One region of the Pseudomonas sp. LBUM1664 genome, then DNA from elsewhere that is predicted to be linked to it. Evidence: riboswitches for the same ligand, from Rfam matches in the RefSeq annotation. Region 1 holds a riboswitch; the other holds the start of a gene.

Evidence for each region. Region 1 has a riboswitch for cobalamin ahead of cobW (cobalamin biosynthesis protein CobW). Riboswitches for the same ligand answer to the same signal wherever they lie in the genome.
Region 2: linked by a shared signal. The riboswitch ahead of cobO (cob(I)yrinic acid a,c-diamide adenosyltransferase) and the one ahead of cobW (cobalamin biosynthesis protein CobW) in region 1 are both predicted to bind cobalamin.

The regions. Positions count from the first base shown of each region.
Region 1 covers NZ_CP166791.1:3,968,593-3,974,885, forward strand. The annotation lists gene cobN (cobaltochelatase subunit CobN) at 1-3,036, opposite strand, end outside; gene cobW (cobalamin biosynthesis protein CobW) at 3,040-4,104, opposite strand; cobalamin riboswitch at 4,203-4,438, opposite strand; cobalamin riboswitch at 4,563-4,800, shown strand; gene ACA047_RS18430 (CbtB domain-containing protein) at 4,900-5,088, shown strand; gene ACA047_RS18435 (CbtA family protein) at 5,100-5,795, shown strand; gene ACA047_RS18440 (cobalamin biosynthesis protein) at 5,792-6,196, shown strand; gene cobM (precorrin-4 C(11)-methyltransferase) at 6,273-6,293, shown strand, end outside.
Region 2 covers NZ_CP166791.1:4,740,774-4,747,066, reverse strand. The annotation lists gene ACA047_RS22245 (C40 family peptidase) at 1-53, shown strand, start outside; gene ACA047_RS22240 (class I SAM-dependent methyltransferase) at 69-731, shown strand; gene ACA047_RS22235 (PQQ-dependent sugar dehydrogenase) at 794-2,107, opposite strand; gene ACA047_RS22230 (hypothetical protein) at 2,174-2,758, opposite strand; cobalamin riboswitch at 2,917-3,127, shown strand; gene cobO (cob(I)yrinic acid a,c-diamide adenosyltransferase) at 3,209-3,835, shown strand; gene ACA047_RS22220 (cobyrinic acid a,c-diamide synthase CobB) at 3,847-5,226, shown strand; gene bluB (5,6-dimethylbenzimidazole synthase) at 5,223-5,873, shown strand; gene cbiB (adenosylcobinamide-phosphate synthase CbiB) at 5,870-6,293, shown strand, end outside.

The DNA of each region.
Region 1 (6,293 bases):
AAGGCCTGATTCCAGCAAGGCTTCGCGCTCGCTGCGCACCTTCGCCGCCAAGGGGTTCAAGTCCTCTGGTTCATCAAGAGCGGCAACGGCCTGCACCGCCGCATCGAACAGCCGGATCAGGTTGGCAAAGGCATCACGGAAAAATCCGGACACCCGCAGCGTCACATCGACCCGAGGCCGGTCCAGCAGGCTTAACGGCAAAATCTCGAAATCATCGACCCGCTGGCTGCCCGTGGCCCAAACCGGGCGCACGCCCATCAGCGCCATGGCTTGGGCAATGTCATCGCCGCCGGTGCGCATGGTGGCGGTGCCCCACACCGACAGGCCGAGTTGGCGCAGGTGATCGCCGTGATCCTGCAAGTGCCGCTCGAGAATCAGGTTCGCCGATTGGAAACCGATGCGCCACGCCGTGGTGGTGGGCAGGTTGCGCACGTCCACCGAGAAGAAGTTGCGCCCAGTGGGCAGCACATCCAGGCGGCCGCGACTCGGTGCACCGCTGGGGCCGGCCGGCACGAAGCGCCCGCTCAACGCATCGAGCAGGCCGCGCATTTCAGCCGGGCCACAAGCGTCCAAACGTGGAGCCACAACGGATCGCAGGTTTTGGATGATGCTGCTCACCATCTCCCAACCCGGCGCGTCGAGTTGCTCGACCAGGCCTTCCAGGGCCTGCTCGATCAACTGCCCGGCGAATAATTCCAGGCGTTCGCGGGTATCACCGGCGGTGCGCCAGGCTTCGGCGCTGATGTTGCGCAACACCTCGGGGCAGCGTCCGGTCCAAGGCTCGGCCAGGGCACAATCCAGCGGATCGAAACCCAGCTCGAACGCCTTGGCCAACGCCCGCAGCAGACTCGACTGCGCGCCCTTGCCGTCGCCACGGGGAATGCGCAGCAACGCCAGCAAGGTGTCGATGCGCAGCCGTCCGGTGGGCGACTCGCCAAAAATGTGCAAGCCGTCGCGGATCTGCGATTCCTTCAAATCGCACAGGTAGGTGTCCAGGCGCGGCAACCAGATCGCCGCGTCGGCGTCGCCGTCCAGCGGGGCGTCCAATTGCAGCTCGCGGTCGATGTGGGTCTCGCGCACCAGGTTCAGGATATCCCGTTGCAGTTCCCGGGCCCGGCGCGGGTCCAGCCATTGCGCCTCGTAGTATTCATCGGCCAACAGTTCGAGGTTACGCAATGGCCCGTAGGTTTCGGCGCGGGTCAGCGGTGGCATCAAGTGGTCGATAATCACCGCTTGCGTGCGGCGTTTGGCCTGGGCGCCCTCGCCCGGGTCGTTGACGATGAACGGATAGATGTTCGGCAGCGGCCCCAACAGCGCATCCGGCCAGCAGCTCTCCGACAGCCCGACGCCCTTGCCCGGCAGCCATTCGAGGTTGCCGTGCTTGCCGACGTGAATCACCCCATGGGCGCCGTAGGTGTTGCGCAACCAGAAGTAAAACGCCAAATAACCGTGAGGCGGCACCAGGTCCGGGTCGTGGTACACCGCACTCGGATCGACCTGATAACCGCGGGCCGGCTGGATGCCCACGAAGGTCAGGCCCAGGCGCAGGCCGGCGACCATCAAGCGGCCATCACGGAACATCGGATCCTTGTCGGGCGAACCCCAGCGCTCCAGCACCGCCCGGCGATTGGCCTCGGGCAGGGCGTCGAACATGGCTTGATAAGCATCGAGCGCCAGGCTTTGATGACAGGGTCGCAGGTCGAGATTGTCCAGATCGTTGCTGACCCCACCGAGCAACTGCTGGATCAGCGCGGTGCCACTTGAGGGCAATTCGGCCGGCAGTGGATAGCCCTCGGCCTGCAAAGCCCGCAGGATATTCAACGCCGCCGCCGGGGTATCCAGGCCGACGCCGTTGCCGATACGCCCGTCCCGGGTCGGGTAGTTGGCGAGGATCAACGCCACACGCTTTTGCTCGTTGGGCAGGCGCCCCAGGGTGGTCCAGCGCCGCGCCAGTTCGGCGACAAAATCCATGCGTTCGGGCACAGCCCGGTAGCAGACCACGTCGCTCTGGCTGCGCTCGCTGCGCCAAGCCAGATCCTTGAAACTGATCGGGCGGCTGATGATCCGCCCGTCCAGTTCCGGCAAGGCAATGTGCATCGCCAAGTCCCGCGGCCCCAGCCCTTGTTCGCTGGCGCGCCAGCCGGGTTCGTTGTCCTGGGCGCAGATCGCCTGGATCACCGGGATATTGCGGCGAAACGGACGCAAGTGCGGCGCTTCGGGACTGGATTGGGCGAACCCGGTGGTGTTGAGGATCACCCCCGCCGCCACCTCATCCAGCCAGTCTTCGACCAACGCCAGGCAACCGGGCTCCTTGAGGCTCGCCACGGCGATTGGCAGCGGATTGAGCCCTGCCGCTTGCAGCCGCTGGCAAAATACATCGATGAACGCCGTGTTCGCCGCTTGCAAGTGGGAGCGATAAAACAGCACGGCCGCCACCGGTTCATCGGCCTGCCAGTCGGCTTGCCAATCGCTGAGGCTGGCGCTGGTTTTTTCCGGATGGTAGATCGCCGTGCGTGGCAGGGTTTGCGGTTCACGCCAAGGATAATCGCGACCGAACCATTGGCTGGCCAGGTTATGAAACAGGTCCAGGGCATTGCCCAGCCCACCCTGGCGCAAAAACTGCCAGAGCCGGTCACGGTCGGCGGCGGGCACGTTGCTCAGGTCGCTGAGTTCCGGGTCCGGGCGATCGTCTCCCGGCACCAGGATCAGCTTGACGCCGCGCCCAGCCAGTTCCATCAGCCGATCGATGCCGTAGCGCCAATAGCCAATGCCGCCGTGCAGCGACAACAGGATGACCTTGGCGTGACGCAGCACGTCTTCGAAGTACAGATCCACCGAGGCATGGTTCTGCACCTGCATCGGGTTGGCGAGGCGAAACTCGGGATAGTCGCCCGGCAACTGCTTCGCCGCTTCGGCCAGCAGCGCCAGGCTGGAATCGCCGCTGCACAGGATCACCAGCTCGGCGGGGGTTTGCCCCAGGTCGGCAATGTTGTCGTCCGATACGAAGCCGCCGGGTTGGGTCCTGAGCAGGTGCATGGCTTAGGCGCTGAGGGCGGCGCGCAACTGCGCTTCGAGCAGCCCGGCGTCCAGCGCTTGGCCAATCAGCACCAGACGGGTAACCCGCGCTTCATCGGCGCCCCACTGGCGGTCGAAATGCTTGTCAAAACGCGTGCCCACGCCCTGGATCAGCAGGCGCATCGGCTTGTTCGGGATCGCTGCAAAACCCTTGACCCGCAGCACGCCGTGCTGGACCACCAGTTGCGTCAGTGCGTCCAGCAACAGGCTTTCGTCAGCCTGGGGCAGTTCGATGGAAATCGAATCGAAGGCATCATGATCGTGATCGTCTTCGTCGCCGCCATGGTGATGGTCGTGATGGCTGTGGCGGCCGTCGATGTGCTCTTCGGAGCCGGTGCCCAGGCCAATCAGTACGTCCAGCGGCAGGCGACCGCTGCTGGCTTCAATGACCTTGACCGCCGGCGGCAGCTCTTCGGCCACTTCCAGACGGACTTTGGCCAGGTCTTCAGGGCTGATGAGGTCGGCTTTGTTGAGGATCACCAGGTCGGCGCTCGCCAGTTGATCGGCGAACAGTTCGTGCAGCGGTGATTCGTGATCCAGGTTCGGGTCGAGTTTGCGCTGGGCATCAACCTGGTCGGGGAACGCGGCGAAGGTGCCAGCGGCCACGGCTGGGCTGTCGACGACGGTGATCACCGCATCGACGGTGCAGGCGCTGCGGATTTCCGGCCACTGGAAGGCCTGGACCAGCGGCTTGGGCAGGGCCAAACCGGAGGTTTCGATGAGGATGTGGTCAAGGTCGCCGCGCCGGGCCACCAGCTCGCGCATCACCGGGAAGAACTCCTCCTGCACCGTGCAGCACAGGCAGCCGTTGGCCAGTTCATAAACGCGGCCGTTGGCTTCTTCTTCGGTGCAACCGATGGAGCACTGCTTGAGGATCTCGCCGTCGATGCCCAGCTCGCCGAATTCGTTGACGATCACCGCAATGCGTCGCCCCTGGGCGTTGTCGAGCATGTGCCGCAGCAAGGTGGTTTTGCCCGAGCCGAGGAAACCGGTGACGATGGTGACGGGGAGTTTGGCCAGTGTTTTCATCGGATGCCCTTTGGCAAGGTGGCGGGCAAACCGGACGACAACCGCAGGCACAGACGTGCGCGGAAGATTTCGCCACCGGATCACCCCGCCCGGTTGTAGTGAGAATCTGTCTCGAGGCAGGTCTCCTGGCTGACGGTGGGCCAGTCCAGGCTTTTCATACAAAGCCTGGTACTGGCAATTACTGCGCCTTCCCGTGCGCACTTTTTTGTAAAGTGCATGCACAGTGGCCTGGCAGAAACATCACCGTTCACAGTTGCGGGGGCAGCCGCGGCTTGGACCGCGTTCCCTTCTTAGCTTCGGCGCGAGCCGAAGAACCTCGAAGGCGCAAGGCTACGCAGGGTGTGGGGGCGGGTCAATGTTTGCGAGGGAGTTCTGTGGTGTATGTGCTCGCGATAGGGGCAACTCGATGTCAATCTGCAAACCCATGCCAATTGACGCCCCGCCCCCGCCCATGCTCTCCTGTGCGCCTAGTTACGGGTGCCCTTCACAGGGTGAAACGGGAAACCGGTGAATCGTGTGCTTTACTTCAAAGCCACGTCAGTCCGGTGCTGCCCCCGCAACGGTAAGCGAGCGAAGCGTCGAATCCACTGTGTATGCCCTGCTACAAAAAGGGCGCATGGGAAGGTGACGCTTGCAGGCCAGGCGCAAGCCCTGCCCCTCGTGAGCCCGGAGACCGGCCCATGACTCATGCATCAACAACCCGCGGTGGGCGGGCGCTGTTCGAACCTTGGCGGGCCTTCGCCAGGGTTTTCATTGCGCTCGCTTCCCCCGCCGACACAACCCGAGGGAAGCGCCATGTCGACCATCAGCAGCATCGCCCGCACCGCCAGTAGCACCACCACCCTGAGCCAGCGCCTGAGCGCAGCGATCTTCGCCTCGATCCTGGGCGCCGGCCTGGTCTATTTCGCCGGTTTCTCCCACATCGAAGCGGTGCATAACGCGGCCCACGACACCCGCCACAGCGCCGCATTCCCGTGCCATTGAGACCTGACGAGATGATTAAGCGTATCGCGCAAACCGCCGGGTTCAGTGGACTGCTGGCCGCCCTGCTGCTGACCCTCCTGCAAAGTTTCTGGGTATCGCCGCTGATTCTGCAGGCTGAAACCTACGAAAAAGCCCCAGCTGCCGAGGTTCATGAACACGCCGCCGGGGTTGCTCACACCCACGACGCCCAAGCCTGGGAACCGGAGGATGGCTGGCAGCGCGTGCTGTCCACCACGGGCGGCAACCTGGTGGTCGCCGTGGGTTTCGCCCTGATGCTGGCGGGCCTGTACACGCTGCGCACGCCAACCCGCACTTCCCAAGGCCTGCTCTGGGGCCTGGCCGGTTATGCCACTTTCGTCCTGGCGCCGACCCTCGGGCTGCCACCGGAATTGCCCGGCACTGCGGCGGCCGACCTGGCCCAGCGGCAGATGTGGTGGATCGGCACCGCAGCGTCCACGGCCGTGGGCATTGCCCTGATCGCCTTCGGCCGGCATTGGCTGCTCAAGCTGCTGGGCGTGGCGACCTTGCTGGTGCCCCATGTCATCGGCGCGCCGCAGCCCGAAGTCCATTCGATGCTGGCGCCCGAAGCGCTTGAAAGCCAGTTCAAGATCGCCTCGCAATTGACCAACGTCGCGTTCTGGTTGGCCCTGGGCCTGATCAGCACCTGGCTGTTTCGCCGTGGCGGTCAAGCCCACCGCGACGCATGAGCACTGAGCCGGTCCTGGTGATCGGCCTGGGTTGCCAGCGTGGTTGCCCGGCCAGCACGTTGCGAGCATTGCTCGATCAAACGCTGCTGGCCCACGGCGTTGAGCTCCAGTCGGTGCGGGCCCTGGCCAGTATCGACCTCAAGCGTGACGAACCGGGGCTGCTGGAACTGGCCGAGCAGTTGGCGCTGCCGCTGACGTGCTTCAGTGCCGGGCAGTTGGCCAGTGCTCAACAGCGTCTCAGTCACCGCTCCCAAATCGCGTTCGAGCACACCGGCTGCTACGGCATCGCCGAAAGCGCGGCCCTTGCCCTGGCCGACCAATTAGGCACGGCGCCCGCAAGGCTGCTGATTCCCCGCCAAAAGGCCCCCAAGGCCACGTTGGCATTGGCGGTGGCGTCGTAAATCCCGATAATCCGCGCTCAGGATCATGAGCAATCCTCATTTGGGCGTCGCTCACTCACCTTTTCAGGAGCCGGTCATGACCGTTTACTTCATCGGC
Region 2 (6,293 bases), 770 kb from region 1:
ATCTGGGCGCCAAGCGCGTACTGCAACCGGAACACCTGGCTCGCAATCCCTGATTCGCGGAGGTCGTCATGACCGCTCGCTCCCTTAACCTTGATGACGCCCTTTACCAGTATCTGCTGGACGTTTCCCTGCGGGAGACGCCTTTGCAGCGGCGCTTGAGGGACGAGACTCAAGCCCTGCCCATGGCTCGCTGGCAAATAGCGCCCGAACAGGGGCAGTTTCTGGCGCTGCTGGTGAAACTCACCGGCGCCCGGCGCCTGCTGGAGGTCGGCACCTTCACCGGCTACAGCGCCTTGTGCATGGCCTCGGCCATGCCGCAGGACGGCTCGCTGATCTGCTGCGACATCCCCGGCGACTACAACGCCACGGCGCTTCGCTATTGGCAGCAGGCCGGTTTGGCCGAGCGAATCGAACTGCGCCTGGCCCCAGCCTTGGAAACCCTCGCCGATCTTGAACGGCAAGGGCAGGGCGCAACCTTTGACCTGATCTTCATCGATGCCGACAAGGCCAATTACCCGACTTACCTGGAGCATTCGCTGCGGCTGCTGCGTGGCGGTGGGTTGGTGATGTTCGATAACACGCTATGGAGCGGGCGGGTGTTGGAAGTCGACTCGCAAAGTGAAGACACCCGCGCCATCCAGGCGCTCAATCGCGCCTTGAAGGATGACCCAAGGGTGGATTTGTCGCTGTTGCCCCTGGGAGATGGGTTGACGCTGTGTCGCAAGCTCTAATTGGGCTTCAGACTGGAACAAATGTGTGGTGAGGGGATAAATCCCCTCGCCACAATTCATCATCATTTAGTCGCCGACACACGCCAAATCTTGTTCCCCACATCATCGGCCACCAACAGCCCGCCCTGCTTGTCGATCACCACGCCCACCGGCCGGCCCTGGGCTTTTTCATCTGCGTTCAGGAAACCGGTCAGCACATCCACCGGTTGTCCCACCGGCTTGCCGGCGTTGAACGGTACGAAAATCACTTTATAGCCACTGTGGGGTTTACGGTTCCATGACCCATGCTGCCCGATGAAAGCCCCTTCGGTGAACGGCGCCGGTAAGGTGCTGCCTTCGGCGAAGGTCAGGCCCAGCGATGCAGTATGAGGGCCGACGGCGTAGTCCGGGGCGATGGCCTTGGCCACCTGTTCTGCGTTTTGTGGCTCGACCCGGACATCGACGTTCTGCCCGTAGTAGCTGTAGGGCCAGCCATAGAAGGCGCCGTCCTTGACCGAGGTGATGTAGTCCGGCACCAGGTCGCTGCCGATTTCATCCCGCTCGTTCACGGCCGTCCACAACGCCCCGCTGCGCGGTTCCCAGGCCAGGCCGTTGGGGTTGCGCAGGCCCGAAGCGAAGATACGGTGATTGCCGCTGGCACGATCCACTTCCCAGATCGCCGCGCGACCTTCTTCAGCCGCCATGCCATTTTCCGCGACGTTGCTGTTCGAGCCGGTGGTGACGTACAACTTGCTGCCGTCCTGGCTGGCGATGACGTTTTTGGTCCAGTGATGGTTGATTGTGCCACCCGGCAAATCGACGACCTTGGTCGGTTGCGCCTTGATTTGCGTGTCGCCTTCCTTGTACGGGAAACGAATCAGCCGATCGGTGTCGGCCACATACAGGTCATTGCCTACCAGCGTCATGCCGAACGGTGAGTTGAGGTTTTCCAGGAAAATCGTACGCGTTTCGACAACGCCGTCGTGATTGGCGTCGCGCAAGAGGGTGATGCGATTGGGGCTGGGTACCCCGGCACCGGCGCGGCCCATGACCTTTTTCATTACCCAGCCACGGATGCCCTTGGCATCGTCCGGCTTGGGCGGGGCGTTGGTTTCCGCCACCAGCACGTCGCCATTGGGCAGCACGTAGAGCCAGCGCGGATGATCCAAGCCTTCGGCGAATGCAGCCACTTGCAGGCCCTGGGCCGGGGTTGGCTTGGCACCGTCGGGCCAGCCGACGGCTTCGGCGATATTGACGGTGGGGACCAGGGTCTTGTTCGGCTCGGGCAGCTTCGGCGATGGGCCGGTGCCGTCGGACACTTGCAGTGTGGAAGACTCGCCACAAGCAACAAGCCCTGCGGCAAGGGCGACGATCAGAAGATGGGGTGGCTTGAGCATGCTGGCTTCCCTATGAATGCATGTGGTTATTCATAGAGAAGCGTAGACACGCGATGGTTCAACCGGTCAGCCGTGGGCCTGTTTGAACAGTACGGCGATGCCGGGATGATAATGGCCGGCCTCGTTGCGCAATTTGCGGTAGGCGTAAGGGAAATACCAGGCCACGGCGCAGGTGTTTTCCTTCTGCAGGTCGTCGATCATGTCCTGCAGCTCTTCGGGCGTGGCGCTCTGCTGGGCTTTTTGCGGGGAGACGAACAGGCAACCCAGCTTCAGGTCGCTGGCATAACTGATGCGTTTGGCATCGCTGGCAGCCTCCAACAGGGGCTGGGCCAGGTTCAGATTGTTGACCTTGGGCCAGCGTTGGGTGGCCTGGATGAAGGCGCGTTCATCGGTGCTGGCAATGAACAGGTCGGCGCTGACGTTGCGTTCGCCTTCTTCATTCTGTTTGCGGGTCGGGGTGTTTTGCAGCGTGACCATCTCGGCCATCCAGGCGGCAGCCGACAGCAAGCCGAGGTTGGCTTTTTCATCGAACCAGTAAGGTGTGTCGTTATCGCCGCGCACGGCGTTGTAGTGGTCGATACAATCAAACCAACGTTCCAGCACCGGGCGCAGGAATTCCAGTTTTGGATTGCTGATGATCATGCCTTGCATGCTATTGCCCTCTTGTTCTTGTGGTATCGGGTGTGATGTCTCTTTGATATCACTTGCCGCAGAATCACACAAGATAGGCGTCACTTTATTGATCGGGGCCAATGATTGCGCCGACACGGGCGGCGGCTTTAATTGACGCTCCACCCCCAACCCTCTAACCTTCGCGGCTTGTTTCAGGTGCTTTGTGACCTTGGTCGACAAAGTGAAACAGGGAAGCCGGTGAGTACACGCGAACCCGGCGCTGCCCCCGCAACGGTAAATGAGTTAACGCTGCGTATTGGCCACTGTGTCCGCATGACATGGGAAGGCGCGCGGCCCGGCATTACGCCGCTCATGAGCCCGGAGACCGGCCTGATTCATCCAACGGCATCACGGTGGGCGATGCCAGGCTTGTTGCCGCCTTTTTTTGTGCCCGCCCGCCGTTATCCAGTCCCAAACGGAGGCTTCCCCATGACCGGCTCCCCCATCATCAATGCATCCGACCGCGACGAACGCCACCTGGCGCGCATGCTGCGCAAGAAAGCCGTGATCGACGAGCGCATCGCCAACTCGCCGAACGAATGCGGCCTGCTGCTGGTGCTGACCGGCAACGGCAAGGGCAAGAGCAGCTCGGCGTTCGGCATGTTGGCGCGGTCCATGGGACACGGCATGCAATGCGGCGTGGTGCAGTTCATCAAGGGGCGCAACAGCACCGGTGAGGAGCTGTTTTTCCGCCGCTTCCCGGAGCAGGTGCGCTTTCACGTCATGGGCGAAGGCTTCACTTGGGAAACCCAGGACCGCCAGCGCGACATCGCCGCTGCCGAAGCCGCCTGGGCGGTGTCGCGCCAATTGCTGAGCGATCCGTCCATTGGCCTGGTGGTGCTCGATGAACTCAACATCGCCCTCAAGCACGGTTACCTCGACCTCGATCATGTCCTGAGCGATCTTCAGGCCCGCCCGCCGATGCAGCACGTCGTGGTGACCGGTCGCGGCGCCAAGCCAGAAATGATCGAACTGGCCGACACCGTTACCGAAATGGGCATGATCAAGCACGCCTTCCAGGCCGGCATCAAGGCGCAGAAAGGCGTCGAGCTGTGAGTGATGCCAGCATGAACAACCGCCAGTGCCCGGCGGTGCTGATCGCCGCCCCGGCCTCGGGGCAAGGCAAGACCACCGTCACTGCCGCACTGGCTCGTTTGCATCGCAACCAAGGGCGCAAGGTGCGCGTATTCAAGTGCGGTCCGGACTTCCTTGACCCGATGATCCTGGAGCGTGCCAGTGGCTCGCCGGTCTATCAATTGGACATGTGGATGGTCGGTGAGCAGGAAAGTCGACGGCTGTTGTGGGAAGCCGCCGCTGAAGCAGACCTGATTCTGATCGAAGGGGTGATGGGGCTGTTCGACGGCACGCCGTCCAGCGCCGACCTGGCGCGGCATTTCGGCGTACCGGTGCTGGCGGTGATCGACGGCACGGCCATGGCCCAGACATTTGGCGCCCTGGCCTTGGGCCTGGCGCGGTACCAACCAGACTTACCATTCGCCGGGGTGCTGGCCAACCGGGTCGGCACCTTGCGCCACGCGCAGTTGCTCGAAGGCAGCCTGACCGAAGGCCTGCGCTGGTACGGCGCGCTCTCCCGGGAAACCGGTATCGAATTGCCCAGTCGCCACCTCGGGTTGGTCCAGGCCAGTGAGCTGAACGACCTGGACTTGCGTCTCGACGCGGCGGCCGATGCCTTGGCAGGCAGTTGTGAAGTGTCGCTGCCACCGGCTGTGACGTTCGCCGCGCCCCAGGTGATCGCCGCGCAGCCATGGCTCGACGGTGTTCGCATCGCCGTGGCCCGGGACGAAGCGTTTGCTTTCACCTATGGCGCGAGCCTGGATTTGCTGCGGGCCATGGGCGCGCAGTTGAGCTTCTTTTCACCGATTCATGACACCGAGCTGCCCGAGGCGCACAGTCTGTATCTGCCCGGTGGCTATCCGGAATTGCACCACGTGGCGTTAGCGCAGAATGCCCTGATGCTGGCCGCAATCCGTGCTCACCATGAAGCAGGCAAACCGCTGCTGGCCGAATGCGGCGGCATGCTGTATCTGCTGGATTCGTTGACCGACGTCGAGGGCACCCGTGCCGAACTCCTCGGTTTGCTGGCCGGTGATGCGCAGATGCAAAAGCGTCTGGCGGCCCTGGCACTGCAATCGGTGGATTTGCCGGAAGGCACCCTGCGTGGGCACACCTATCACCATTCCCTGACCAGCACCGAGCTGGCGCCGATTGCTCGCGGCCATAGCCCCAACGGTGGGCGTGGGGCGGAGGCGGTTTTCCGGCAAGGGCGGATGACGGCTTCCTACGTGCACTTTTACTTTCCGTCCAATCCGAGGGCGATTGCCTCGCTGTTTGCGCCCGATCTTGAAGCCGCCTTCGCGAGCAAGCTTGCTCCCACAGTGGATCACCTAAACCCAGTGGGAGCGGGCTTGCTCGCGAAGAGGCCATGACAGACAACGCTTTCCCTCAGGCCGAACGCGACGCGATCTACCGCGCCATCGCCGAGCGTCGCGACATGCGCCACTTCACCGGTGGCACGGTTGAACCGTCACTGCTGCGCCGCCTGCTGGAAGCCGCGCACCAGGCGCCCAGCGTGGGCCTGATGCAGCCGTGGCGGTTCATCCGCATCAGCGACCGCGCCTTGCGTGGGGAAATCCGGCAACTGGTGGAGCAAGAGCGCATCCGCACCGCCGAGGCCCTGAACGAGCGCAGCGATGAGTTCATGACGCTCAAGGTCGAAGGCATCAACGACTGCGCCGAAGTGCTGGTGGCGGCGTTGATGGATGATCGCGAGCGGCACATTTTCGGTCGTCGGACCTTGCCGGAAATGGACCTGGCCTCGCTGTCCTGCGCGATCCAGAATCTGTGGCTGGCCTCCCGCGCCGAAGGGCTGGGGATGGGCTGGGTGTCGTTGTTCGAACCCCAGGCACTGGCTGATCTGCTGGGCCTGCCTGCGGGTGCCAAGCCGCTGGCGATACTCTGTCTGGGACCGGTCGGGGACTTTTACCCGGCACCGATGCTTTCTTTGGAAGGCTGGGCGCAACCGCGTTCGCTGGATGAACTGCTCTATGAAAACCATTGGGGAGTCAGCCCATGAGTGTGGCGTTGCTCAGTGCTGCTGCGGTGGCGCTGGATGCGCTGTTGGGCGAACCCCGACGCTGGCATCCGCTGGTGGCGTTCGGCGGCTTTGCCAATCGCATCGAACAGCGCTTTAACTCCGGCGGGCGTGGATGGCGCAGCCATGGGGTCACCGCGTGGGTCATTGCGGTAGTGCCGCTGACCCTGCTCGCCACGGCCCTGTCCTGGGCACCGTTGGTGGGTTGGTTGGTGGAAATCCTCGCGTTGTATTGCGCCCTCGGCCTGCGCAGCCTCGGTGAACATGTCGAGCCGGTGGCCCGGGCGCTGCGCAGCGGCGACCTGGACGAAGCACGCAAGCGGGTGAGCTACCTGGTCAGTCGCCAGACGAATGAATTGGACGAGACCGCCGTCGCCCGTGCCGCCACCGAGTCAGTGCTGG